2 regions of the Rahnella sp. PD12R genome follow, and region 1 is predicted to be linked to the other one. Evidence: predicted binding sites of a transcription regulator. Region 1 holds the regulator's gene; the other holds the start of a gene.

Region 1 (12,249 bases):
ATTTGTTTCCGCACCGCCTCCGAGCTCCGGCGGTGTGACGATGTGTGAGATTCTCAACATCGTTGAAGGCTACGACCTGAAAAGCATGGGCTTCAACTCAGCAGCGTCCATTCATGTTCTCACTGAAGCCATGCGCCACGCTTATATGGACCGCAATACCTATCTCGGCGATCCGGTATTTGTGAAAAACCCAATCGACCGCCTGGTCAGTAAAAGCTACGCGGAAGAAATTCGTAAAAAAATAGAAGCAGATAAAGCGACGCCTTCCACGCAGGTGCAGCCAGGCATGGAACCGCACGAAAAACCGGAAACGACGCATTATTCCATCGTCGATAAAATGGGCAACGCCGTGTCCACCACGTACACCGTCAATGGCCGCTTTGGTTCCGTAGTGATTGCGCCGGGAACCGGCTTCTTCCTGAACGACGAGATGGATGATTTCACCACCAAAGTCGGCGAGAAAAACCTGTACGGTCTGGTGCAGGGAACCAAAAACGCTATCGCCCCCGGTAAGCGCCCACTATCGTCGATGAGCCCGAGTCTGGTGACCAAAGACGGAAAAATCTTTATGGTACTGGGCTCGCCGGGCGGTTCACGCATCATCACCATTACGCTGCAAACCGCGCTGAACGTGATTGATTACGGGATGCCTCCGCAGGAAGCGGTCGATGCGCCACGCATTCATCATCAGTGGCTGCCGGACGAGGTGTATTACGAGCAGCGCGGTGTTTCTCAGGACAGCCTGAATATCCTGCAAAAAATGGGATACAAGATGGTTGAGCAAACGCCGTGGGGTGCCACGGAGCTGATTCTGGTGGGTCTGCCGGGCGCTGCGGGTGTAACGCCTGTGAACTCAGGCAACGACTCGGCGGTTTCGGGGAAAGTCCGTGAAGGCTATCTGTACGGCGCGAATGACGTGCGACGCCCTGCCGGTGCCGCTACTGGCTATTAAGCCACACTAAAAAAGCCCCGATATCATCATGATATCGGGGCTTTTATTTATCAGCCGTAGGTAAGTACTTGCTTACGCTTTGTTACTGAGCGCCAGTGCTGCTTTCTTACGGTCGTTACGCAATTTGAATCGGTAACCGACCAGCAGCGCCACAACCCAAACCAGACCGACATACAGCGACACACGGGTATCCGGGAAGTAGCCAATCAGCCCGATGATAAACACCAGGAAAATAATCCCGAAGACCGAGGTGTAAACGCCGCCACGTAGCGGGAATTCCAGCTCTTTAATCTGCTGTTTGCTGAGCTTGCGACGGAAACCGATCTGGGAGAACAGGATCATAATCCACACCCAAACGGTCGCGAATGTCGCCAGAGACGCAATCACCAGGAAGACGCTGGACGGCATGATGTAGTTCAGATAAACCGCCACCAGCAGTGCGGCCATCATCACCAGAACGGTGACCCACGGCGTGCCGAGACGCGAAACTTTGCTGAACATTTTAGGCGCCTGCCCCTGCTCTGCCATACCGTGCAGCATACGGCCCACGCCGAACACGTCACTGTTAATCGCAGAAAGAGACGCGGTGATCACCACGAAGTTCAGAATGGTTGCAGCCGCCGCAATCCCCATGTGCTGGAACGTCAGCACGAACGGGCTGCCCTGCGTACCCACCTGATTCCATGGGAAAATCGACATAATCACAAACAGCGTACCCACGTAGAACACCAGAATACGCAGCGGAACGGAGTTGATGGCTTTCGGAATGGATTTCTTCGGGTCTTCTGCTTCACCGGCGGTAATACCGATGATTTCGATACCACCGTAGGCAAACATCACCAGCTGCAACGACAGGATCGTACCCATGATGCCCTGGCTGAAGAAGCCGCCGTTCGTCCACAGATTGTGAATACCGGTCGCCTGCCCGCCGTTGCCAATGCCCCAGAAGATAATACCGAAACCGGCAATGATCATGATGATGATGGTGAACACTTTGAAGAAGGAGAACCAGAACTCCAGCTCACCGAACACCTTCACGCTCACCAGATTGATAGCGCCGATAATCAGTACCACACTCAGCACCCAGGTCCATTGCGGTACATCCGGGAACCACACGCCCATATAAATACCGAACGCCGTCACATCGGCAATCGCGACAATCAGAATCTCAAAACAATACGTCCAGCCGGTGATGTACCCGGCCATCGGCCCGAGATAATCCTGCGCGTAACGTGAGAACGACCCGCTCTGCGGATTATTAACGGACATCTCGCCCAGCGCACGCATGATGATAAACGCGATAATACCGCCGACCAGATACGCCAGCAGCACGCTTGGTCCGGCCATTTTGATGGCATCGGCAGATCCGTAAAATAACCCGGTACCGATGGCTGACCCCAGTGCCATAAAGCGAATATGGCGCGTTGTCAGGCCACGTTTTAGCTTCGTGCCCGGCGCTTCTTTTTGCTCTGTTGGTTGTTCAGCTTCTTGCTGCATGTGCATTAACCCGTATGTTTTTTAAATATCAAAAGTGCGTATTTTAAGAAATTAACTTTTTTACCTGCCAATGAAAAAGCCACGGAAGATTCTCCGTGGCCCGATTGGCGAAACATTCAGCAGACTAATTATATTTTATGCCGTTGAACATTCACCAAATGATCATTGGTGCGCAGTGACGCTACGCGGACCGCTGATTTTGTCATAAATACCGGCCAGCACCAGCATTAATAATGACGGTGGTAACCAGGCCAGACCTTGCGCTGCCAGCGGCAGGTTCGCAGTCCAGGCTGGCATCAGGTCTGCAAAAGCAGAAGCTTTAATGCCATCAACAATACCAAAGACCAGGCTGACAACCATCACCGGCGCGACGATACGTGTGGTGCTGTTCCACCAGCGCAGGGTGAAGCTCAGTACAACCAGCGCAATACACGGCGGATAAATCGCAGTCAGAACCGGTACGGAAATCTGAATCAGATGGCTCAGGCCCAGGTTGGACACCAGCATCGAGAACAGACCCAGAATGAAGACCAGCGTTTTATATGACAGCGGCAGATACTGAGCGAAGAACTCAGCACAGGCGCAGGTCAGGCCAACTGCGGTGACCATACAGGCGATGAAAATCAGCGCGCCGAGGAAGAAGCTGCCTACGCTGCCAAAAGTGTGTGCCACGTAAGCATGCAGGATCACCGCGCCGTTTGTTGCATTTGGCACCAGTGAGGCGCTGTTTTCGCCCAGTTTAAACAGGCTCAGGTAGACCAGCATCAGGCCCAGACCGGCAATCAGACCTGCCAGAACCGTATAACGGGTCAGCAGTTTGGCATCGGTCACGCCACGAGAACGTGCCGCGTTAACGATAACAATCCCGAAGACCAGCGCGCCCAGCGTATCCATCGTCAGATAGCCGTTAACGAAACCGCTGGAGAACGGCACCGTCTGGTAAGCGTCAACCGCAGGCATTGGCTGACCGGCAGGCCACAGCAGTGCAGCGATACCCAGTGCGCCCAGCGCCACCATTTTCAGCGGCGCGAGGAAATGCCCGACGGTATCGAGCAGACGGCCCGGATACAGGGAGATACCAATCACCAGAGCGAAATAAATTACGCTGTAAATCAGCAGAGGCAGCGGGCCGTCACCGGTCATCGGCGCGATACCCACTTCAAAGGAGACCGTCGCTGTACGCGGTGTGGCAAACAGCGGGCCTACAGCCAGATAACAGACGGTCGCCAGAAGAATACCGGCACCACGACCAATTGGCGTACTCAGGGCGTCAACACCGCCACCGACGCGCGCAAGCGCAATCACGGTCATCACGGGAAGCCCTACCGCCGTGATCATAAAACCGGCAGCTGCCCACCAGACTTCATGACCGGCCTGCAAGCCAACCATCGGCGGGAAAATGATATTTCCTGCCCCGACGAATAAGGCGAAGGTCATGAAACCCAGCGCCAGAATATCTTTATTTGTTAAACGAGTACTCATGATTGGTGTCGTGTTGCCTGTTCAAATGAATAAAGTGTCCGATGCTGTCGTCGTGCCACTCCGTCAGAAGGATGAATGGCGTTGTCATAGCCAGAGAGCACCAATGTGAGGATCGGAGTGAGCTAAAAACGCCTGATGATATGCAGATGATTACGTTGTTATGCAGGGAGTATCGAGCGACAGCGGGGCTTAAGGTAAACGTTTATAGCGTAGAAAGGCAAGCCGTGATCCAAAAAGCAGAGCGTTCAACCAGATTAATACAACAAAGCAGTAATAATCACTAAATACACTCCGAAACACGCAATATGATATGTATGATTTTTGAACGAACAAAGCACAAGATATGCTCCGTTGAGATTAAAAATGCGTGAAATCACCACCTGCAGGTCATTTCACGCACAATATCCAGCATTTTTACAAGGCCAAAATTTAACCGCTTGCGGTTTTACCAGACGCGGGCAGCGATATCCACCACCAGTTTCAGTTTTTCCCACTGCTGCGCTTCGGTCAGACTGTTGCCCTCTTCCGTTGACGCGAAGCCACACTGCGGGCTCAGGCAAATCTGGTTAATGTCCAGATATTCAGCCGCTTCTGCGATACGCGCTTCCACGGTTTTTGCCAGTTCCAGCTCGCCGGATTTGGTGGTAATCAGCCCCAGAACCGCCTGCTGATGGCCTTTTTTGATGAAACGCAGGGGTTCGAACCCGCCTGAACGTTCATTGTCATATTCCAGGAAGTAAGCGTCGATATTCACCCCGCCAAACAGAATCTCTGCCACCGGCTCGTAACCACCTTCAGAAATCCAGGTTGAACGGAAGTTACCGCGGCAAACATGCAGACCAATCACCAGATCGTCCGGTTTACCGGCGATAGCTTTGTTGAGCACGTCAGCGTAAGTACGTGCTAACTCTTCCGGAGAATCACCACGTTCGCGGATTTGTTTCTTCTGATCTTCAGAACACAGATACGCCCAGACGGTATCGTCGAGTTGCAGATAACGACAGCCGGCATCATAAAAGGCTTTGATCGCGTCCCGGTAAACCTGTGCCAGATCGTCAAAATAGTCTTTCAGATCAGGATAAACGTCTTTGCTGATGGCGTTACGGCCACCGCGGAAATGCATCACGCTCGGGCTCGGAATAGTCATTTTCGGCACAGCCGTTCCGCTGATGCTTTTCAGAAAACGGAAATCTTCCAGCATCGGGTGCGAACCAAAACCGAGTTTGCTCACCACTTTGATACTGCGCGCTTTCGTCTGTACGCCGTTGAACTGGATCCCCTGAACCGCATCGTAACCTTCCACACCTTCCAGACCTTCGAAGAAGTCAAAGTGCCACCACGCACGGCGGAATTCGCCATCCGTCACCACTTGCAGACCGGCTTCACGCTGCAAATCCACCACGCGGCGGATTTCAGTGTCTTCTACTGCACGCAACTGCACCGCATCAATCTCACCGGCCTGAAACTGTTTGCGGGCTTCTTTGATCGCGGCCGGACGCAGGAAACTGCCAACGACGTCAGCGCGGAACGGAGGGGTTGTACGTTGCATGAAAACTCCTTATTGCATCACGCCCCTGGCGGAATGCGAATGATTTACAAAGTAAATAATTACGTTGCGTTATTTATAGACATCTGGATGTCTAAACGGCTTTAAGGCCATACTGTCATGCAGCCTGTTCACCCACAACAGAGGAATTTTCATGGGACGTGAAATAAATTCATGATCAGGAGGCGACTTCACGCCATAAACAGAAATGAAAAAGCCTGCTATCGGCTGATAACAGGCTTTAGGGAAACTACGCAAATTAAGGTTTTACGGAGACCGGGGAGTCTGAACCCTGAGGAACAATCAGTTTCGGTGCCAGCGTAAACATAAACCGGGTGCCGACGCCGACTTCGCTGAGGACTTCAAGCTTCGAATTATGGTGGCTGAGCGCATGTTTTACGATGGCGAGCCCCAACCCGCTGCCGCCGGTCTGGCGCGATCGCGCCTTATCCACACGGTAAAAACGTTCAGTCAGACGCGGTAAGTGCTGCGGCGCAATACCCGGCCCGTTGTCGCTTATCTGGAACTGTGCGCCGTGCGGGATTTGCTGCCAGCTGACTTCAATCCGCGTGCCCGGCGGGGTGTGATTCACGGCGTTGTACACCAGATTCGACACCGCACTGCGCAGCTGATCTTCGTTGCCAAAGACTTTCAGCTTTTCGTTTACGCGAAACACCACTTCATGTTTCCCGCCGCTTAACGTCTGCACTTCCCGCTCAAGCATACTCAGCATCACCGGAATATCGACCTTCTCGTGCATATCGATATTGGCAGACGCTTCGATTTTCGACAGGGTCAGCAACTGTTTCACCAGCCCGTCCATGCGCCGCGTCTGTTCCTGCATCGTATCCAGCGCTTTGGTGCGGAACGGCTCTTCCAGCTTGGCGTCTTCCATCATTTCCAGATACCCCTGCAACACGGTCAGCGGCGTGCGAAGTTCATGGCTAACGTTGGCAAAGAAGTTACGTCGCGCGCCTTCGAGCTGACGCATCTGCGTTACGTCACGCGCCACCATCAGAAGCTGCCCCTCGGAATAGGGCATCACGCGAAACTCAACATAATGTTCATTATTGAGTTGCAGATTCAGGGCACGGCTGAAGTCACGGGTCTGGATCCAGGTGCGGAATTCCGGATAACGCAGCAGGTTAAAAATATGCTGCCCGTTATCTTCCGGCCAGCGGAAACCGAGCAGATCCTGCGCCAGTCCGTTGCACCAGAAGATATTGCCTTCTTCCGTCGCCAGAACCACCGCATCCGGCAGCGATTCGGCACCGCTGCGGAAACGCTTGATCAGCTGACCTAATTCACGACGACGTCGCCGGTTGCGCATCTGCATCTGGTTCAGCCCGTAAAACAGCGGTTCCCAGCTCCAGCGCCCGTTCGGCGGGGTGATGCTGCGGTCAAGCCACAGCCAGTGAGAGAGTTTAAGCTGGTTGTAATAATTCCAGCCCAGCGCCGCGACGAGCGACGCAAAGAGGAGCCAGCCGAAATGGCCGACGAAAATTCCGAGGATCAGCGCTGGCAGGCAAAAGAGAAAAAATTCGCCGGCCAGACGTTTCCATGACAAACGTTCTAACACACAGATTCTCCGCTGTGGGGGACTCAATAACGCGTTGAGAAACGATATCCGGTACCACGAACAGTCTGGATCATTCTGTCATGTCCACTGGTTTCCAGCGCTTTACGCAAACGACGAATATGCACGTCTACCGTGCGATCTTCCACATAAACGTTAGTGCCCCACACGTTATTGAGCAACTGTTCCCTGCTGTAAACGCGTTCGGAATGGGTCATAAAGAAGTGTAACAACTTAAATTCGGTCGGCCCCATGTCGAGCGCCTGCTCGTTGGCCATCACCCGGTGAGACGACGGATCCAGACTCAGCCCCTGCATGTCGATCACTTCCTCGACCGCCATTGGCGAAATCCGGCGCATCACCGCTTTAATACGGGCAACCAGTTCTTTTGGTGAAAACGGTTTGGTGATGTAATCATCGGCACCGACTTCCAGGCCGCGCACCCGATCTTCTTCTTCACCGCGGGCGGTCAGCATCATCACCGGAATTTCGCGGGTCAGTGCTTCACGTTTAAGGTGCTTAATAAACTGAATACCGGAACCACCAGGTAACATCCAGTCGAGCAGGATCAGTTCAGGGTAAGGTTCAACTAACTGGCCAATCGCTGAATCAAAATCTTCAGCTTCTACTGCCTGATATCCATTCTGTTCCAGTACAAAACACACCATTTCACGGATTGGAGCTTCGTCTTCAACCACCAATATACGTCTAGCCATCGTAGGTCCTGCCAATAGGTTAGCGATCTTTTATTTGATTGCGGGCGCCATTATGCGTCAGTTTTGTGACAGATTTATGAATGAAAATGATGGTTCATTTAAGGCAAATATGACAGATAAATTCCCGCCATCCTGCTGAAATTGGTCTGATTTATCGGGGACAGGTTCCCCCGCCGACGTTTATACTTTGCCCCATTGTCGTCATACAGGGTTCACACGGGAGTCTCATGCGCCTGATCCACACCTCCGACTGGCACCTCGGCCAGTACTTTTTTACCAAAAGCCGCGCCGCTGAACATCAGGCATTTTTGCGCTGGCTGACCGGTCAGGTGCAGCAGCATCAGGTGGACGCCGTCATTGTCGCCGGAGACATCTTTGATACCGGCTCGCCGCCCAGTTACGCCCGCGAGTTGTACAACCGCTTCGTGGTGGAATTACAACAAACCGGCTGCCAGCTGGTGGTGCTGGCCGGAAATCACGATTCCGTCGCCACGCTCAATGAATCCCGCGAACTGCTTTCGTGCCTGAATACGCGGGTGATCGCCACCGTAGGCGAAAATCTGGATGAACAGGTTTTGGTGCTGAATACCCGCGAAGGCCAGCCCGGCGCGGTGTTGTGTGCCATTCCGTTTTTGCGTCCGCGCGACTTGCTGGCCAGCCAGGCCGGGCAGTCCGGCAGCGACAAACAGCTCGCCTTGCAGGAAGCCATTGCGGCGCATTATGACGCACTGTATCAGGCAGCGCTGGCTAAACGTCAGGAACTTGGTTTGCCGTTGCCCATTATCGCTACCGGCCATCTGACCACCGTCGGCGTCAGCACGTCTGACTCCGTGCGCGACATCTATATAGGCACGCTCGACGCCTTCCCGGCGCAGGCCTTTCCACCGGTGGATTACGTGGCGCTCGGGCACATTCACCGCGCCCAGTGCGTCGCAAAAACCGAACATATCCGTTACAGCGGCTCACCCATTGCGCTGAGTTTCGATGAGCTCAGCAAAACCAAAAGCGTTTACCTGCTTGATTTCGATGGCGCTAAGCTCAACGCCATCGACACGCTGGAAATCCCCGTTTTCCAGCCGATGCAGATCATTAAAGGTTCTCTCGCAGACATCGAAAAACAACTGACGCAGTTTGCTGACGGCGATGCCGGTAAACCGGTCTGGCTGGATATCGAAGTCGCCACGCAGGACTATCTCAGTGATATCCAGCGGCGTATTCAGACGCTGACCGCAGATTTGCCGGTGGAAGTCGTTCTGCTGCGCCGCAGTAAAGAACAGCGCATCAGCAGCATCGAACAACAGGAAAAAGAAACGCTCAGCGAACTGAGTGTCAGCGAAGTGTTTGAGCGGCGGCTGGCGCAGGAAACCGATCCCGACGAACCGCGTCAGGCGCGGATGCGCACGCTGTTCGCTCAGGTTGTCAGCCAGGTCACCAGCGGCGAGTCCGCAGAGGATGCCGCCCGATGAAAATTCTCAGTCTGCGTTTAAAAAACCTGAACTCGCTGGAAGGCGAATGGAAAATCGACTTCACCGCTGAGCCTTTTGCCAGCAACGGATTATTTGCCATCACAGGCCCGACCGGCGCGGGGAAAACCACCCTGCTGGACGCCATCTGTCTGGCGCTGTATCACCAGACGCCGCGTCTGAACGTCACGCCGAGTCAGAATGAACTGATGACCCGCCACACCGCCGAATCCCTGGCAGAAGTCGAGTTTGAGGTTAAAGGCATTGGCTACCGCGCGTTCTGGAGCCAGCGCCGGGCCAAAAATTCGCCTGACGGTAATTTACAGGCGCCCAAAGTAGAACTGGCGCTGCTGGCCGATGGCAAAATTCTGGCCGACAAAGTGCGCGATAAACTTGATGCCATCGCCGGGCTGACCGGGCTGGATTTCGGCCGTTTCACTAAATCTATGATGCTTTCACAAGGCCAGTTCGCCGCGTTCCTGAATGCCGATGCCAACGACCGCGCGGAATTGCTGGAAGAACTGACCGGCACCGAAATCTACGGGCGGCTTTCTGAACGCGTGTTTGAACAACATAAAGAAGCCAAAAATCAGCTCGACGGTTTGTATCAGCGCATGGCCGGAATCGAGTTGCTCAGCGAAGAGCAGCGTCAGGCCTTCGAAACGGAACTGGCCGCGCTGAACGCGCAGGAAATTATCCTCAGTCAGCAGGCGCTGCAACGCCAGCAGGATCTGAACTGGCTGCAACAATGGCAACAGGTGCAGCAAAAGCATCAGCAATCTCAGCAGCAGCTGACGGCGGCGGAGCAGGAAAACCTCGCCGCAGCGCCGCAATTGCAGCAACTCGCGCGCAGTGAGCCGGCTGAAAAGCTGCGTCCGCTGCTCAGCGACCGGTTGCGCTGCGAGAAAGAAACGCAGGAGTTACAGCAGGCACTTACACAGCTGGTTCAGCAGCAGGAACAACAGGCGGCGCAGATGACGCCGCGGGCTTCGGTGCTGGAACAGGCGAAAGCCGCTCGCCAGAATCAGGCCGGAGAGCAGCGCAAGCTCCAGACGCTGATGGACGAAAAAGTTCTGCCGCTGGATAACGAGATTGCCCGGTGGCACAAATCACTGACTGACACGCAGCAGGCCGTCAGTGAAGCACAGAAACAGGCCAGTGAGCACAGCGCGATGCTGGCGAAAATCACCGAAGAGCGCCAGAAACTGGAGGCACAGAGTCAGCAGCATCAGGCGAAACACGCCACACTGACCGGTGCGCTTCAGGTTCAGCAACAAAATCAGGCCGAACTGGAAAAACAGCAACCACTGACGACGTTGCAGAAACGGCAATCTGAACTGGCGCAGCTGCGTCCGGTGCGTCAGCAGCTGTTTTCACTCGCACAAATTTTCCCTCAGCTCGATTCGCGTGTCCGTCAGCAGCATCAGGATTTTGCGCAGAATCAGACGGCAATCGCGGAAGAAGAAGAACGCCTTGGCAGAATCCGCCTGCAATGCCAGAAACAGCTCGAGCATCTGAATGATGTCAAAGCGCGGCTGAAAAGCGAGGAACTGATCGTCAGCCTGACGGCAGAACGCGCGAATCTGCAAAGCGGCCTGGCCTGCCCGCTGTGCGGTTCCACCTCGCATCCGGCGATTGAAAGTTATCAGGAGATCAAACCGTCTGAAACGGCGCAGCGTGTTGAGAAAATGCAGCTGGAATTTGATGCAGCGAAAGCCAGCGGAATCGAACTGGCCGCGAAAATTAAAAGCCTGAAAGAACACCAGTTACGCCTGAAAACGCAGCTTGAGCACGACCAGCAGCAGCTGAACGCACATCTCGAAAACTGGCAGAAAATCAGCGCTCCGCATGGTCTGACCTTCACGCTGATGGATGCGCCGGACATTCAGCAATGGCTGGCGTCATGCGATCAGGAAGAACAGCAAACGCAGGAAACGCTCCGCCAGCATGAACAGCTGGCGCGTGCGCTGCAACAGGCGAAAGACGCCCTCAGCGAAGCCGTCAGCGAGCAACAAAAAGTCCAGCAGCAAAGCGCGTTGCTGGCGGAGCGTTTTACGCTGACGCAGCAAAATCTGACGAAGTCTCAGGAGCAGCTTGAACGTCTGCAAACCCAGTATGCGGATGGCGGGAAAACGCTGAAGGAACTGACGGCGCAGCGTACAGAACTCTTCGGCGACCGTCAGGTTAGGCAGGTTCGCGAGCACTTACATCTGCAACAACAGGCCGCCGAAAAAGCCGTCAGCGAAGCCGAGACGGCCCTGCACCGGGCGCAGGAACTTCGCGACAAACTCGCCGGTCAGCTCGCCAGCACGCAACTGCAACATCAGCAGGCCACGGCGCGTCTGCATCAGGCACAAACAGACTGGCAACAGGCGCTGGCCGCCAGCGAGTTTGCGGATGAAGACGCAGTGAAACTCGCAATGCTCGACGACGCCTTACGCCAGCAACTCCGCCAGCGTAAAGACCAGTTGCAGAAACAGCTGGCGCAGGCTCAGGCGCTGTTAAGCGATGCGAAAGAGACACTGGAGAGACAGCGGCTCGCACGCCCTGCGCATCTGAGTGAAAACGAAAGCGATCTCACGGCGCTGATGGCAGAACAGGAATCGCTGTCACAAAGCCTGAAAGCGCTGCAACAGCGCACCGGCGAAGTGAGTAATCAGCTTAAATTCGACAAGGAACGCAGCGGCAGCCAGCAGCAGTTAATCGCGCAGATTGCGCAAGCGCAGCTGACCTGTGATGACTGGGGATATCTCAATCAGATGATTGGCTCCAGCGATGGTGCGAAATTCCGTAAGTTCGCGCAGGGGCTGACGCTGGATCATCTGGTGTATCTGGCGAACCGCCAGCTGGAAAAACTGCATGGCCGTTATCTGTTGCAGCGTAAAACCAGCGACGCGCTGGAGTTGCAGGTTGTCGATACGTGGCAGGCCGACGCCGTGCGTGATACCCGCACGTTATCCGGCGGCGAGAGCTTCCTCGTCAGTCTGGCGCTGGCGCTGGCGTTGTCAGATCTGGTG
Region 2 (12,249 bases), on a different contig from region 1:
CTTGCTGCCGATGAAACGTCCGCAGCTGAAACTCAAATTGTCTAAAAAACAAATCGCCGATCAGGGGGAACAGGCATGAGCACGCAACCTCTGTTAGCCGTTGAAGGTTTGATGATGCGTTTTGGCGGCCTGCTGGCGGTCAACAACGTGGCGCTGAACCTCAACCAGGGCGAAATTGTTTCCCTTATCGGCCCGAACGGGGCCGGTAAAACCACTGTATTTAACTGTCTGACCGGTTTCTACAAGCCGAGCTGCGGCACCATCAAGTTGCGCGATCAGCATCTTGAAGGCCTGCCGGGGCAGAAAATTGCCCGTATGGGCGTGGTGCGAACCTTCCAGCACGTCCGCCTGTTCCGCGAAATGACGGTGATTGAAAACCTGCTGGTCGCGCAACATCAGCATTTGAAAAGTGGCGTTCTGGCCGGTCTGCTTAAAACGCCGGGATTCCGTCGGGCAGAAGCCGAAGCGCTGGATCGCGCCGCCGACTGGCTCGAACGCGTGGGCTTACTCGAACTGGCGAACCGTCAGGCCGGTAATCTGGCGTACGGCCAGCAACGCCGTCTGGAAATCGTCCGCTGCATGGTGACGCGGCCGGAAATCCTGATGCTCGACGAACCCGCGGCCGGTCTGAATCCGCGTGAAACCGAAGAGCTGAACCAGCTGATTGCCGAACTGCGTAACCAGCACAACGTCTCGGTCCTGCTGATTGAACATGACATGAAACTGGTGATGGGTATTTCCGACCGCATCTACGTGGTGAATCAGGGTACGCCGCTGGCGCAGGGCACACCGGCTGAAATTCGTAATAATCCTGACGTGATCCGTGCCTATTTAGGCGAAGGTTAATGGGCGAAGGCTAAGAGGCAGAACAAGATGTTGTCATTTAATCAGGTATCCGCCCATTACGGCAAAATCCAGGCGCTGCATGAAGTCAGCCTGAGCATTAACAAAGGGGAAATCGTCACGCTGATTGGCGCCAACGGCGCGGGGAAAACCACGCTGCTCGGTAGTTTATGTGGCGAACCGCGGGCGTCGCACGGCGCAATTATTTTCGAAGGCCAGGACATCACCCAATGGCAGACCGCCAAAATCATGCGTGGCGATATCGCGATTGTGCCGGAAGGCCGTCGCGTATTTTCGCGGATGACGGTGGAAGAGAATCTGGCGATGGGCGGTTTCTTTGCGACGCGCGATCAGTATCAGTCACGTATGGAACGCGTGTATACGCTGTTCCCGCGTCTGAAGGAGCGCCGTCTGCAACGCTCCGGCACCATGTCCGGCGGCGAGCAACAGATGCTGGCGATTGGCCGTGCGCTGATGAGCCAGCCGCGTTTACTGCTGCTCGACGAGCCGTCGCTCGGTCTGGCGCCGATCATCATCCAGCAGATTTTTGACACTATCCAGCAACTGCGCGAAGAAGGGATGACCATCTTCCTGGTCGAGCAAAACGCCAATCAGGCGCTGAAACTCGCCGATCGCGGTTATGTGCTGGAGAACGGTCATGTGGTGCTGGAAGACACCGGCGCGGCATTACTGGCGAACGAAGCGGTGCGTGCGGCCTATCTCGGCGCATAAATCCGCTTTGGATTTCGAAAATCTGTGATAAATCTAGTAAACCGCACGGCAAGCGCTTTGCGGTTTTTATTTTGCCTATAAATTAACATCTCTCACATTCTAATAACTTTGCACATCTTCAGGAAGATTTCATGAACACAGAAGGTTTACTCGCCGCCCGTATGGTCAGGCTTAAAAGTTCAGCCATCCGGGAACTGCTGAAACACAGCAAAATGGAAGGCGTTATTTCACTGGCGGGTGGTATTCCTTCTTCGGCACTGTTTGATTTTGACGGTCTGCGTCAGGCGACGCAGCAGGCGATCACGGAACAGCCGGAGCACGCATTCCAGTATGGCCTGACCGAAGGCAGTTATACGCTGCGTGAGCGTATTGCTGAGCTTTGTCAGGAGCGCGGTGTGGTGGCAAAACCCGATGATATCGTGGTGACCGCTGGTTCCCAGCAGGCGCTGGATCTGGTGATGCGCGCGGTAGTGAATCCGGACGATATTTTTGTGGTAGAGCGCCCGACCTATCTGGCCGCACTGCAAACGCTGGAACTGGCCGAGGCGAATATCCTTTCCGTCGGCACCGACGGCGACGGCATGATTGTCGATGAGCTTGCCGAACTGCTGAAAACCCGCAAAATTAAAGGCGTGTATCTGGTGCCGACGTTCGGCAACCCGAGCGGCGTGACCCTGAGCCGCGCACGTCGTGAACAGCTGGTTCAGCTGGCGGCGAAACATGAATTCCTGATTGTGGAAGATGATCCGTACGGCGAACTGCGTTTCACCGACGAACGCCAGCCAACGCTGTTTGAGCTGTCGAAAGCGCTGTTTGGCCATGCCGACAACATCATTTACACCTCAACGTTCTCCAAAATCCTGGCACCGGGCCTGCGTCTGGGCTGGGTCATCATGCCTGACTGGCTGCTGCACAAAGTCGCCATCATCAAGCAGGCGGCCGATTTGCACGCCAGCGCGCTGTCACAGTCGATTGCTGAATGTTATCTCGGTCTGGGCCGTCTGCCTGCGCAAATCGAAACGATCCGTGCCGCGTACAAAAAGAAATGTCAGATTCTGGCGGAGCTGCTGGAACGCGAACTGGGCGACGTGCTGACGTTTGAATACCCGAAAGGCGGCATGTTCCTGTGGGCGCGTTTCCGCGAGCCGCGTAACTGCGCTGAGTGGATGAAAAAGACGCTGGAGCAGGGCGTGGTGTTTGTGCCGGGCGAGTTCTTCTATGCCGATAATCCGGATCACTCGACCTTCCGTTTGTCGTTCGCCACAGCGACCGAAGAGCAGATGCACGAGGCCGTTGCCCGCCTGAAACGCGCGCTGTAAAACCCCCGGATTTCCCTTCTTTACAAGGCGCATCGCTTACCCGATGCGCCTTCTTTTTTGCCATCTGTTCGTCACCTGCACTTCATGCTGCTGTAACGTTAATGTCATTTAACTGTTATTTATCTGTAATTTAGCCGTGTCATGTTACCTCCGCATAAAAACGTTTCTCAATACCCCATTTATCTCTGCCCCTTTTACACCAGCAGAATTCAGGAGACAGGCATGTTCATCAATCTCAAAAAAACGGTCATCGGCACCGCGCTGACGCTGGCTTTCAGCGCCAACGCTTTTGCTGTAACAGAAATTCCTTTCTGGCATTCCATGGACGGCGAATTAGGTAAAGAAGTGAACTCGCTGGCCGACCGTTTTAACCAGACGCACCCCGATGTCAAAATCGTGCCTGTCTACAAAGGTAAATACGACGAAAGCCTGGCTGCCGGTATTGCGGCGTACCGCACCGGTAATGCGCCTGCTATTTTGCAGGTTTACGAAGTGGGCACCGCGACCATGATGGCGAGCAAAGCCATTAAACCGGTCTACGAAGTGTTCAGCGATGCCGGCATTAAAGAAGACGTTTCCCAGTTTGTGCCGACCGTCTCCGGCTACTACTCCGATTCCAAAGGCCGCCTGTTATCGCAGCCTTTCAACAGCTCCACGCCGGTGTTGTATTACAACAAAGATGCCTTTAAGAAAGCCGGCCTGAACCCGGATCAGCCGCCAAAAACCTGGCAGGACATGGCGGTTTACACCCAGAAACTGCGCGAAGCGGGCATGAAATGTGGCTATGCCAGCGGCTGGCAGGGTTGGATCCAGATTGAAAACTTCAGCGCCTGGCACAGCCTGCCGATTGCGACCAAAAATAACGGTTTCGATGGCACTGATGCGGTTCTGGAATTCAACAAACCAGAGCAAATCAAACACATCCAGATGCTCGAAGACATGAACAAAAAAGGTGATTTCACCTATTTTGGTCGCAAAGACGAATCCACCGCCAAGTTCTATAACGGCGATTGCGCGATGACCACCGCCTCTTCCGGTTCTCTGGCCGATATCCGTCAGTATTCCAAATTCAACTACGGCGTAGGCATGATGCCTTACGACGCAGACATCAAAGGCGCGCCGCAAAACGCCATCATCGGCGGTGCAAGCCTGTGGGTGATGAACGGAAAAGACAAAGACACCTACAAAGGCGTTGCCGAATTCCTGCAATTCCTGACCACGCCGGAAATCGCGGCTGAATGGCACCAGAAAACCGGTTATCTGCCGGTGACAACTGCCGCGTATGAGCTGACCAAAAAAGAAGGCTACTACGATAAGAACCCGGGTTCTGACGTTGCCACCCGCCAGATGCTGAACAAACCGCCATTACCGTTCACCAAAGGTCTGCGTCTGGGCAACATGCCACAGATTCGTACCATCGTAGACGAAGAACTGGAAAGCGTCTGGAGCGGCAAGAAGACAGCTAAAGAAGCGTTAGATACAGCGGTACAGCGCGGGAATTTATTACTGCGTCGCTTCGAAGCCTCTACCAAGTAAGTCGGCTACTGCGCTTTGCCTGACCGTGATTGGGCAGTGCTCGCTCTCCTCATGGACTTTATGTCCACTCCGGGAGCTGTGCGCTGTCCGCACCCGGTCAGGCTTCGCTCGCTACGCCTGTGCCGGAGTAGCCTGCCTTTTGTCACCGTATCAACGAGTAAACCATTATGAGTTCACACCGTCCCGGTTTTGGTTGCAGCTGGCTGCCTTACGCACTGGTATTGCCGCAGCTGCTGATCACCGCGATATTCTTCCTGTGGCCTGCGGGGCAGGCGCTGTGGTATTCGGTGCAGACACTGGATCCGTTCGGGCTTTCCAGCACTTTTGCGGGCATGACGAACTTCACGCAGCTGTTTCAGGATCCGTACTATCTCGACTCCTTCTACACCACGCTGAAATTCAGCTTTATGGTGGCCTTTTTCGGGCTGGTGCTGTCGCTGTTTTTCGCCGCGCTGGTCGATCACGTTATTCGCGGCAGCCGGATTTATCAGACGCTGATGATCCTGCCATACGCCGTTGCACCCGCCGTGGCTGCCGTATTATGGATGTTCCTGTTCAGCCCCGGCCTTGGCCTGATTTCGCATTTCCTCGGCTCCCTCGGTTACAACTGGAACCACGCGCAAAACAGCGGTCAGGCGATGTTTCTGGTCGTGCTCGCGTCGGTCTGGAAGCAAATCAGCTACAACTTCCTGTTCTTTCTGGCGGCGTTGCAGTCGATCCCGAAATCGCTGGTGGAAGCGGCCGCTATCGACGGCGCAGGCCCGGTGCGACGTTTCTTCAATCTGGTGTTACCGCTGATTTCGCCGGTCAGTTTCTTCCTGCTGGTCGTCAATCTGGTGTACGCCTTCTTTGATACCTTCCCGGTGATTGACGCCGCGACAGGCGGTGGCCCGGTTCAGGCAACAACGACCCTGATCTACAAAGTCTACCGCGAAGGTTTCTCCGGTCTTGACTTATCCAGTTCCGCCGCGCAGTCCGTCATTCTGATGATGCTGGTGATCGGCCTGACGTTCATTCAGTTCCGCTTTGTCGAGCGTAAGGTGCGTTACCAATGATTGAAAACCGCAGAGGGCTGGATATTTTCAGCCACCTCATGTTGCTGCTCGGCGTGCTGGTGATTTTGTTCCCGCTGTACGTCGCGTTTGTGGCGGCGTCGCTGGATAACAAACAAATTTTCGACGTGCCGATGACGCTGATCCCCGGCGGCCATTTGTGGGAAAACATCAGCACCATCTGGACGCAGGGCGCAGGCAACAACAGCCCGGCGTTTGGCCGCCTGCTGATCAACAGCTTTATTATGGCGATGGTGATTACCGTCGGGAAAATATCGGTCTCGATGCTTTCGGCTTACGCGATTGTCTATTTCCGTTTCCCGCTGCGTAATCTGTTCTTCTGGCTGATTTTCATGACGCTGATGTTGCCGGTGGAAGTGCGTATCTTCCCGACCGTTCAGGTGATCGCCAATCTGCATATGCTCGACAGCTACACCGGCCTGACGTTGCCGCTGATGGCGTCGGCAACGGCGACGTTCCTGTTTCGCCAGTTCTTCATGACCCTGCCGGATGAGCAGCTCGAAGCGGCGCGTATCGATGGCGCGGGCGCGATGCGCTTCTTCTGGGACATCGTGCTGCCGCTGTCCAAAACCAACCTGGCCGCGCTGTTCGTCATCACCTTTATCTATGGCTGGAACCAATATCTGTGGCCGATTCTGATCACCAGCGATGCCTCGATGGGCACCGCGGTGGCGGGGATTAAAAGCATGATCTCCTCAGGCGACGGCTCGACCCAATGGAATCAGGTGATGGCAGCCATGATCCTGACCTTATTGCCACCGCTGGCGGTGGTGCTCCTGATGCAGCGCTGGTTTGTGCGCGGCCTGGTAGACAGTGAGAAGTAAACCGAAATGGCAAATTTGAAATTACAGGCAGTGACCAAATCTTACGACGGCAAAAACCAGATTATCCAGAGCATTGATCTGGATGTGGCCGACGGCGAATTCATCGTGATGGTCGGGCCTTCCGGCTGTGGGAAATCCACGCTGCTGCGCATGGTGGCCGGGCTGGAACGCACGACGTCCGGCGATATCTACATTAACGACCAGCGCGTCACCGATCTGGAACCGAAAGATCGCGGCATTGCGATGGTGTTCCAGAACTACGCGCTGTATCCGCACATGAGCGTGTTCGACAACATGGCGTACGGCCTGAAAATCCGCGGTTTCGGCAAGGCGCAGATCCACGCGCGCGTGGAAGAAGCGGCGCGAATTCTCGAACTCGGCCCGTTGCTGAAACGCAAACCGCGCGAACTTTCCGGCGGCCAGCGTCAGCGCGTCGCGATGGGGCGCGCCATTGTGCGGGAACCGGCAGTTTTCCTGTTCGATGAACCGCTTTCTAACCTCGATGCCAAACTACGCGTGCAGATGCGCCTCGAATTACAGGATTTGCACCGCCGTCTGCGCACTACCAGTTTGTACGTCACGCACGATCAGGTTGAGGCGATGACGCTGGCAGAACGCGTTATCGTGATGAACAAAGGTATCGCCGAGCAGATTGGCACGCCGTCGGAAGTTTATCGCCGTCCGGCCAGCCTGTTTGTCGCCAGTTTTATCGGCTCTCCGGCCATGAACTTACTGCCCGGCCAGCTGACCACCGACGGCACTTCGCTGGTGATGGAAGGCGGTTTTGAGCTTCCGCTGCCGGTTCCGCGCCCGGAATGGGGCGGCCGCGAACTGACGGTCGGTATTCGTCCTGAACATATTCAGCTGACGGACGACACGCAAAACGGCATTCCTATGGTGCTTAATACGCTGGAATTGCTGGGCGCAGATAATCTGGCGCACGGCAAACTGGCGGGCAGCGGCGTTGTGGTGCGCTTATCGCATGAAGTATTTCCCACCGCCGGTTCGCTGTTGCGCTTGGTTTTCCCGGCGAAAGCGTTACACTTTTTCGATACCAACAGTGGATTACGGATGGAATGAACATGAAAGCCTGGCCTTATCCTCGCATTGTGGCGCACCGCGGTGGCGGTGCTCTGGCACCGGAAAACACGCTGGCGGCTATCGACGTGGGCGCGAAATACGGTCACACGATGATCGAATTTGACGCCAAACTGGCGCAGGGTGGGGAAATTTTCTTACTGCACGACGATACGCTGAACCGCACCAGTAATGGCTGGGGCGTGGCAGGGGAATTGCCGTGGGAAAAACTCGAACGTCTCGACGCCGGTGACTGGTATGGCGCAGAGTTCAAAGGAGAAAAACTCCCGCTGCTGTCGCAGGTCGCCGAACGTTGTGCGCGCCATAACATGATGGCAAATATTGAAATCAAACCGACGACCGGGCTGGATGAAAAAACTGGAACCGACGTCGCGCTGGCCGCCCGTGAATTGTGGAAAAACCAGGCCGTGCCGCCGCTGCTTTCTTCCTTTGAATTCGATGCACTGGTCGCCGCCAAAAAAGCCGCCCCGGAGCTTCCGCGCGGTCTGCTGATCGACTCATGGCATGAAAACTGGAAAGCCCTGACCGACGAACTCGAATGCGCGTCGCTGCATCTCAATCACAAACTGCTCAATGAAGAGCGCGTGAAAGCGATCAAAGCCGCCGGGCTGCATATTCTGGTGTATACCGTGAATAACCCGGACCGTGCCCGCGAGTTACTGCGCTGGGGCGTGGATTGCATCTGTACGGATAAGATTGATGTGATCGGGCCAGATTTTGAGTAAAGATTTTAAGTAAGCTGATGCTGCTAAAAATAAAGGCGCGATAATCGCGCCTTTATTGTTTTTCCGAAACAGAATAATCAGTGTTTCAGAAGACGCGGCAACTGGTTATCCAGCTCCAGCAGACAGGAATCCATATATTTCTCGGTAGTTTTGGTGACCAGCGCATAGTTGTTTGCACGCCAGTCGGCCAGAGGTGCTGCCACTACCGGCGGCGTACATTCCGCTATTACCCAGGCGGAGAACATATTCGCGTCTTCCGGTTTTTTGTAGAACTTAACGGTATAACGTAATTCGTAATCTGAATTGGCCGATGAAAGGTCTTTATAAACCAGCAGCCATTGTGCTGCGACAATATTCAGATTTTTTTTATACTGATAGCCGTTACCATTTTTTTCTAACCAGCGGGCAATAAGCGGCTTGGCTCTTGGTGTCAGATAAGCTGATGTCGGTTCCGGCAGGGCATCAATTTTAGTCCCTTTCAGATTTTCCTTACTGAAAGTGTTTACCGCGATACCGCCCGAAAGCACTGATGTCATTACGTTAAGCCCGACGCCTGCGGCAGTATAAGCGGGCGTTACTTCACGCAAAACGACGTCAGGCGCGCGGTTATTATTTAAATCAGCCGAGGCGAAACCAGAATATAACCCGATGCTGCTGCCATTGGCGGCAGTGATTTTTTCTGTTTTAGGGGTGGAACAGGCGGATAATAATAAACTGGCAGTAACGACGGCAATCCCTGTTGAAGCTTTCATCTAATAGTTTCCCTTTTTATTTTATAAATCACTGTCAAAGAATTTTAAATTGATATTTCGCTTGTTGAGAATTAGACACAAGAATACATAACCCTGCGTTTTAGTGGCAGAGCTTATTTTTCCTTATCGGCCAGATAAACTAAAAACCTTAATAATAATTTTGATCAGAAGGGGATAATAAATTTCAGATCGTGATAGACGCAAAGTGAAATAATTTATTGGGGCAATGAAATTTGTGGGAATATTTTCTGAGTGGAAAGAGAGGCACCGCGTGCCTCTGCCGGTATTAAAAATTAAGGCGTCTGATTCAACTTCTGATTCAGCGTCTGGTTATTCTGCTGGATCTGCAACCGCTGCTGGTTGCTCTGAATCTGGGATTTCAGTTTGAGTTGCTGCTGTTGCTGGCTGCTGCGCAAATCCTGTTCCTGCTGACGCTTTTGCATCTGCTGATTAACCTGCTGTTGTTGCTGCATCCGTTGTTGTGACGGATTGGTCAGCAGCGGATCGTTAGGATTAGGCACCTTCTCGGCTGCGCTGGCGGCCTGTACGGCGAACAACAGCGGCAGGGCGGCGATGATTCCATGCATGAATTTCATTTGGTTATTCTCCATTTCCGGTCATTCCTTAAGTGTATGCCATCACACCAACGGGTGTGAGATTTCACGGCACGAATCCCTCAAAGCGTGGGGATGCTCTCGTTTGCTCTATAATTGACCACATGTAAACCACCTTCACGCGCCGCGGTTATCCGCATTCCGCTACAATCGTGCATCTCTTACATTTTAGGGCTCAACTGCCGTGCCTTTACTTATTATCACCACCATTTTGTGGGCCTTTTCGTTCAGCCTGATCGGGGTTTATCTGGCCGGACAGGTCGACAGCGTCTTCGCCGTGCTGGTCCGTTTGGGGCTGGCGGCGCTGGTATTCCTGCCGTTCCTGCGCTGGAAAGGCCATCAGCTCACCACCATTTTGCTGTACATGGCGGTCGGCGCGATGCAGCTTGGCATCATGTATCTCATCAGCTTTGAAGCGTATCTGTACCTGTCGGTGCCGGAGTTCCTGCTGTTTACGGTGATGACGCCGCTGTACGTGACGCTGATTTATGACCTGATCAGCGGGCGCAAAATCCGCATTGGCTACGCGCTGAGCGCGCTGCTGGCGGTGGCCGGTGCGGCGATTATCCGTTACGACCACATCAGCGAACATTTCATTATCGGCCTGTTGCTGGTGCAGGCGGCGAACATCTGCTTTGCTATCGGTCAGGTAGGATATAAACGCCTGATGGAAACCCGCCCGATGCCGCAACATACGGCGTTTTCGTGGTTCTATATCGGTGCGCTGATGTGCGCCGTTGTGGCCTGGTTCCTGTGGGGAAATCCGCAAAAACTGCCGACCACGGATTTGCAATGGGGCATTCTGGTGTGGCTGGGGATTGGCGCGTCGGGGATCGGGTATTTCATGTGGAACTACGGGGCCACGCAGGTGGACGCCGGAACGCTGGGGATTATGAACAACTTTCACGTCCCGGCCGGGCTGCTGGTCAATCTGGCGATCTGGCAACAGCAGCCTCACTGGCCGAGTTTTATTATCGGCGCTGCGGTGATTATGTCCTCACTGTGGGTACACCGGCGTTGGGTCGTGCCGCGTCGCGAACAAACGGCAGATGATCGCACGCGTGCTGCCGCGCCGAACGAATAAACGCTTCGGTGACGGGCTGACGCTGCTCGCCGTCGCGCACGGCGGCGAACAGACGGCTCCACAAACCTTCGCCCAGGGTCTTAGTGACGACGAGGCCCTGGCGCTCAAAACTTTCCACGACCCAGTGCGGTAACGCCGCAATTCCCATTCTCGCCGACACCATCTGAATCAACAACAACGTGTTATCAACGCTTTTCAGCGACGGGCTGACGCCTGCCGGTTGCAGAAAATACCGCCAGATATCCAGACGCTGACGCTGTACCGGATAAATCATCAGGGTTTCCGTACTCAGATCTTCCGGCGTAATCACGGTTTTAGCCGCCAGCGGATGATCCGGTGCCAGCACCAGACGGACTTCGTAATCGAACATCGGAGAATAGTGCAAACCGCTGCGCGGCAGAATATCGGAAGTCAGCACAATATCCAGTTCGCCCTGTTGCAGCGCCGGTTGCGGGTCAAACGTCACGCCGGATTTGAAATCCATCACCACATGCGGCCAGTTCTGGTGGAAGTTATCCAGCGCGGGCGTCAGCCACTGAATACAGCTGTGGCATTCAATCGCGATGCGCAGTGAAGTCTGGTGCGGCTCATTGCACGCCTGCAACGCCTGCTGGATTTGCGGCAGCACCTGTTCTGCCAGATTCAGCATGATTTCGCCCTGTGGCGTAAACCGCAGCGGCTGGCTTTTCCGCACGAACAACCTGAAACCCAGCCGTTGCTCAAGGTCGCTGAACTGGTGCGACAGGGCCGATTGTGTCTGATGAAGCTGCGAGGCGGCGGCGGCCAGTGACCCGGTGTTGCGCAGTGCTTGCAACGTTCGCAGGTGTTTCAGTTCGATCATGAGAGTCCTTCACTGTGACATGAATAATTTGCGCTTGTGGAATATACAGTACCTGCGGATTATGGATGTGTAAACATCTGGACGGCTAAACAGGAATTAAAAAGATGACGATACTGAATCACACTCTGGGTTTTCCACGCGTTGGTCTGCGTCGTGAACTTAAAAAAGCACAAGAAAGCTACTGGGCAGGTCACTCCACTCAGGAAGAACTGCTGGCAACCGGACGTGAACTGCGCGCCCGTCACTGGAAACAACAAACTGAAGCAGGCGTGGATCAGGTGCCGGTGGGCGATTTCGCCTGGTACGATCACGTTCTGACCACCAGCCTCCTGCTGGGCAACGTGCCAGCACGTCACCAGAATGCCGACGGTTCTGTCGATCTCGATACCTTATTCCGTCTTGGCCGTGGCCGCGCACCGACCGGTAAACCGGCTGCCGCTGCGGAGATGACCAAATGGTTTAACACCAACTATCACTACATGGTGCCGGAGTTTGTGAAAGGCCAGAAATTCAAACTGACCTGGACACAGCTGCTGGAAGAAGTGGATGAAGCACTGGCGCTCGGCCACAAAGTGAAACCTGTCCTGCTCGGGCCGCTGACTTACCTCTGGCTTGGCAAAGTGAAAGGCGAGCAATTTGACCGCCTTTCACTGCTCAACGACATTCTGCCTGTTTACCAGCAGGTGCTGGCTGAACTGGCCAAACGCGATATCGAATGGGTGCAGATTGATGAACCTGCGCTGGTTCTGGAATTACCGCAGGAATGGCTGGATGCGTACAAACCGGCTTACACCGCGCTGCAACAAAG

What was found. The regulator PhoB, encoded in region 1, activates phosphate uptake and scavenging genes when phosphate is short. The targets are predictions, from matches to a motif close to CTGTCATAAAACTGNCNNAT.
Region 2: a site for PhoB is predicted at 2,996-3,015, ahead of ugpB (sn-glycerol-3-phosphate ABC transporter substrate-binding protein UgpB). Genes of this name have one in related genera too.

What each region holds. Positions count from the first base shown of each region.
Region 1 covers NZ_JAHTMS010000002.1:645,415-657,663, forward strand. The annotation lists gene ggt (gamma-glutamyltransferase) at 1-952, shown strand, start outside; gene proY (proline-specific permease ProY) at 1,025-2,455, opposite strand; gene brnQ (branched-chain amino acid transport system II carrier protein) at 2,612-3,931, opposite strand; gene KWG64_RS07045 (cobalamin-independent methionine synthase II family protein) at 4,377-5,480, opposite strand; gene phoR (phosphate regulon sensor histidine kinase PhoR) at 5,737-7,056, opposite strand; gene phoB (phosphate response regulator transcription factor PhoB) at 7,080-7,769, opposite strand; gene sbcD (exonuclease subunit SbcD) at 7,997-9,235, shown strand; gene sbcC (exonuclease subunit SbcC) at 9,232-12,249, shown strand, end outside.
Region 2 covers NZ_JAHTMS010000012.1:41,815-54,063, reverse strand. The annotation lists gene KWG64_RS20795 (high-affinity branched-chain amino acid ABC transporter permease LivM) at 1-79, shown strand, start outside; gene livG (high-affinity branched-chain amino acid ABC transporter ATP-binding protein LivG) at 76-846, shown strand; gene livF (high-affinity branched-chain amino acid ABC transporter ATP-binding protein LivF) at 874-1,575, shown strand; gene KWG64_RS20780 (PLP-dependent aminotransferase family protein) at 1,707-2,894, shown strand; gene ugpB (sn-glycerol-3-phosphate ABC transporter substrate-binding protein UgpB) at 3,117-4,430, shown strand; gene ugpA (sn-glycerol-3-phosphate ABC transporter permease UgpA) at 4,598-5,485, shown strand; gene ugpE (sn-glycerol-3-phosphate ABC transporter permease UgpE) at 5,482-6,327, shown strand; gene KWG64_RS20760 (sn-glycerol-3-phosphate import ATP-binding protein UgpC) at 6,334-7,407, shown strand; gene ugpQ (glycerophosphodiester phosphodiesterase) at 7,410-8,150, shown strand; gene KWG64_RS20750 (hypothetical protein) at 8,228-8,902, opposite strand; gene KWG64_RS20745 (DUF2756 domain-containing protein) at 9,196-9,513, opposite strand; gene KWG64_RS20740 (carboxylate/amino acid/amine transporter) at 9,701-10,600, shown strand; gene metR (HTH-type transcriptional regulator MetR) at 10,506-11,441, opposite strand; gene metE (5-methyltetrahydropteroyltriglutamate--homocysteine S-methyltransferase) at 11,546-12,249, shown strand, end outside.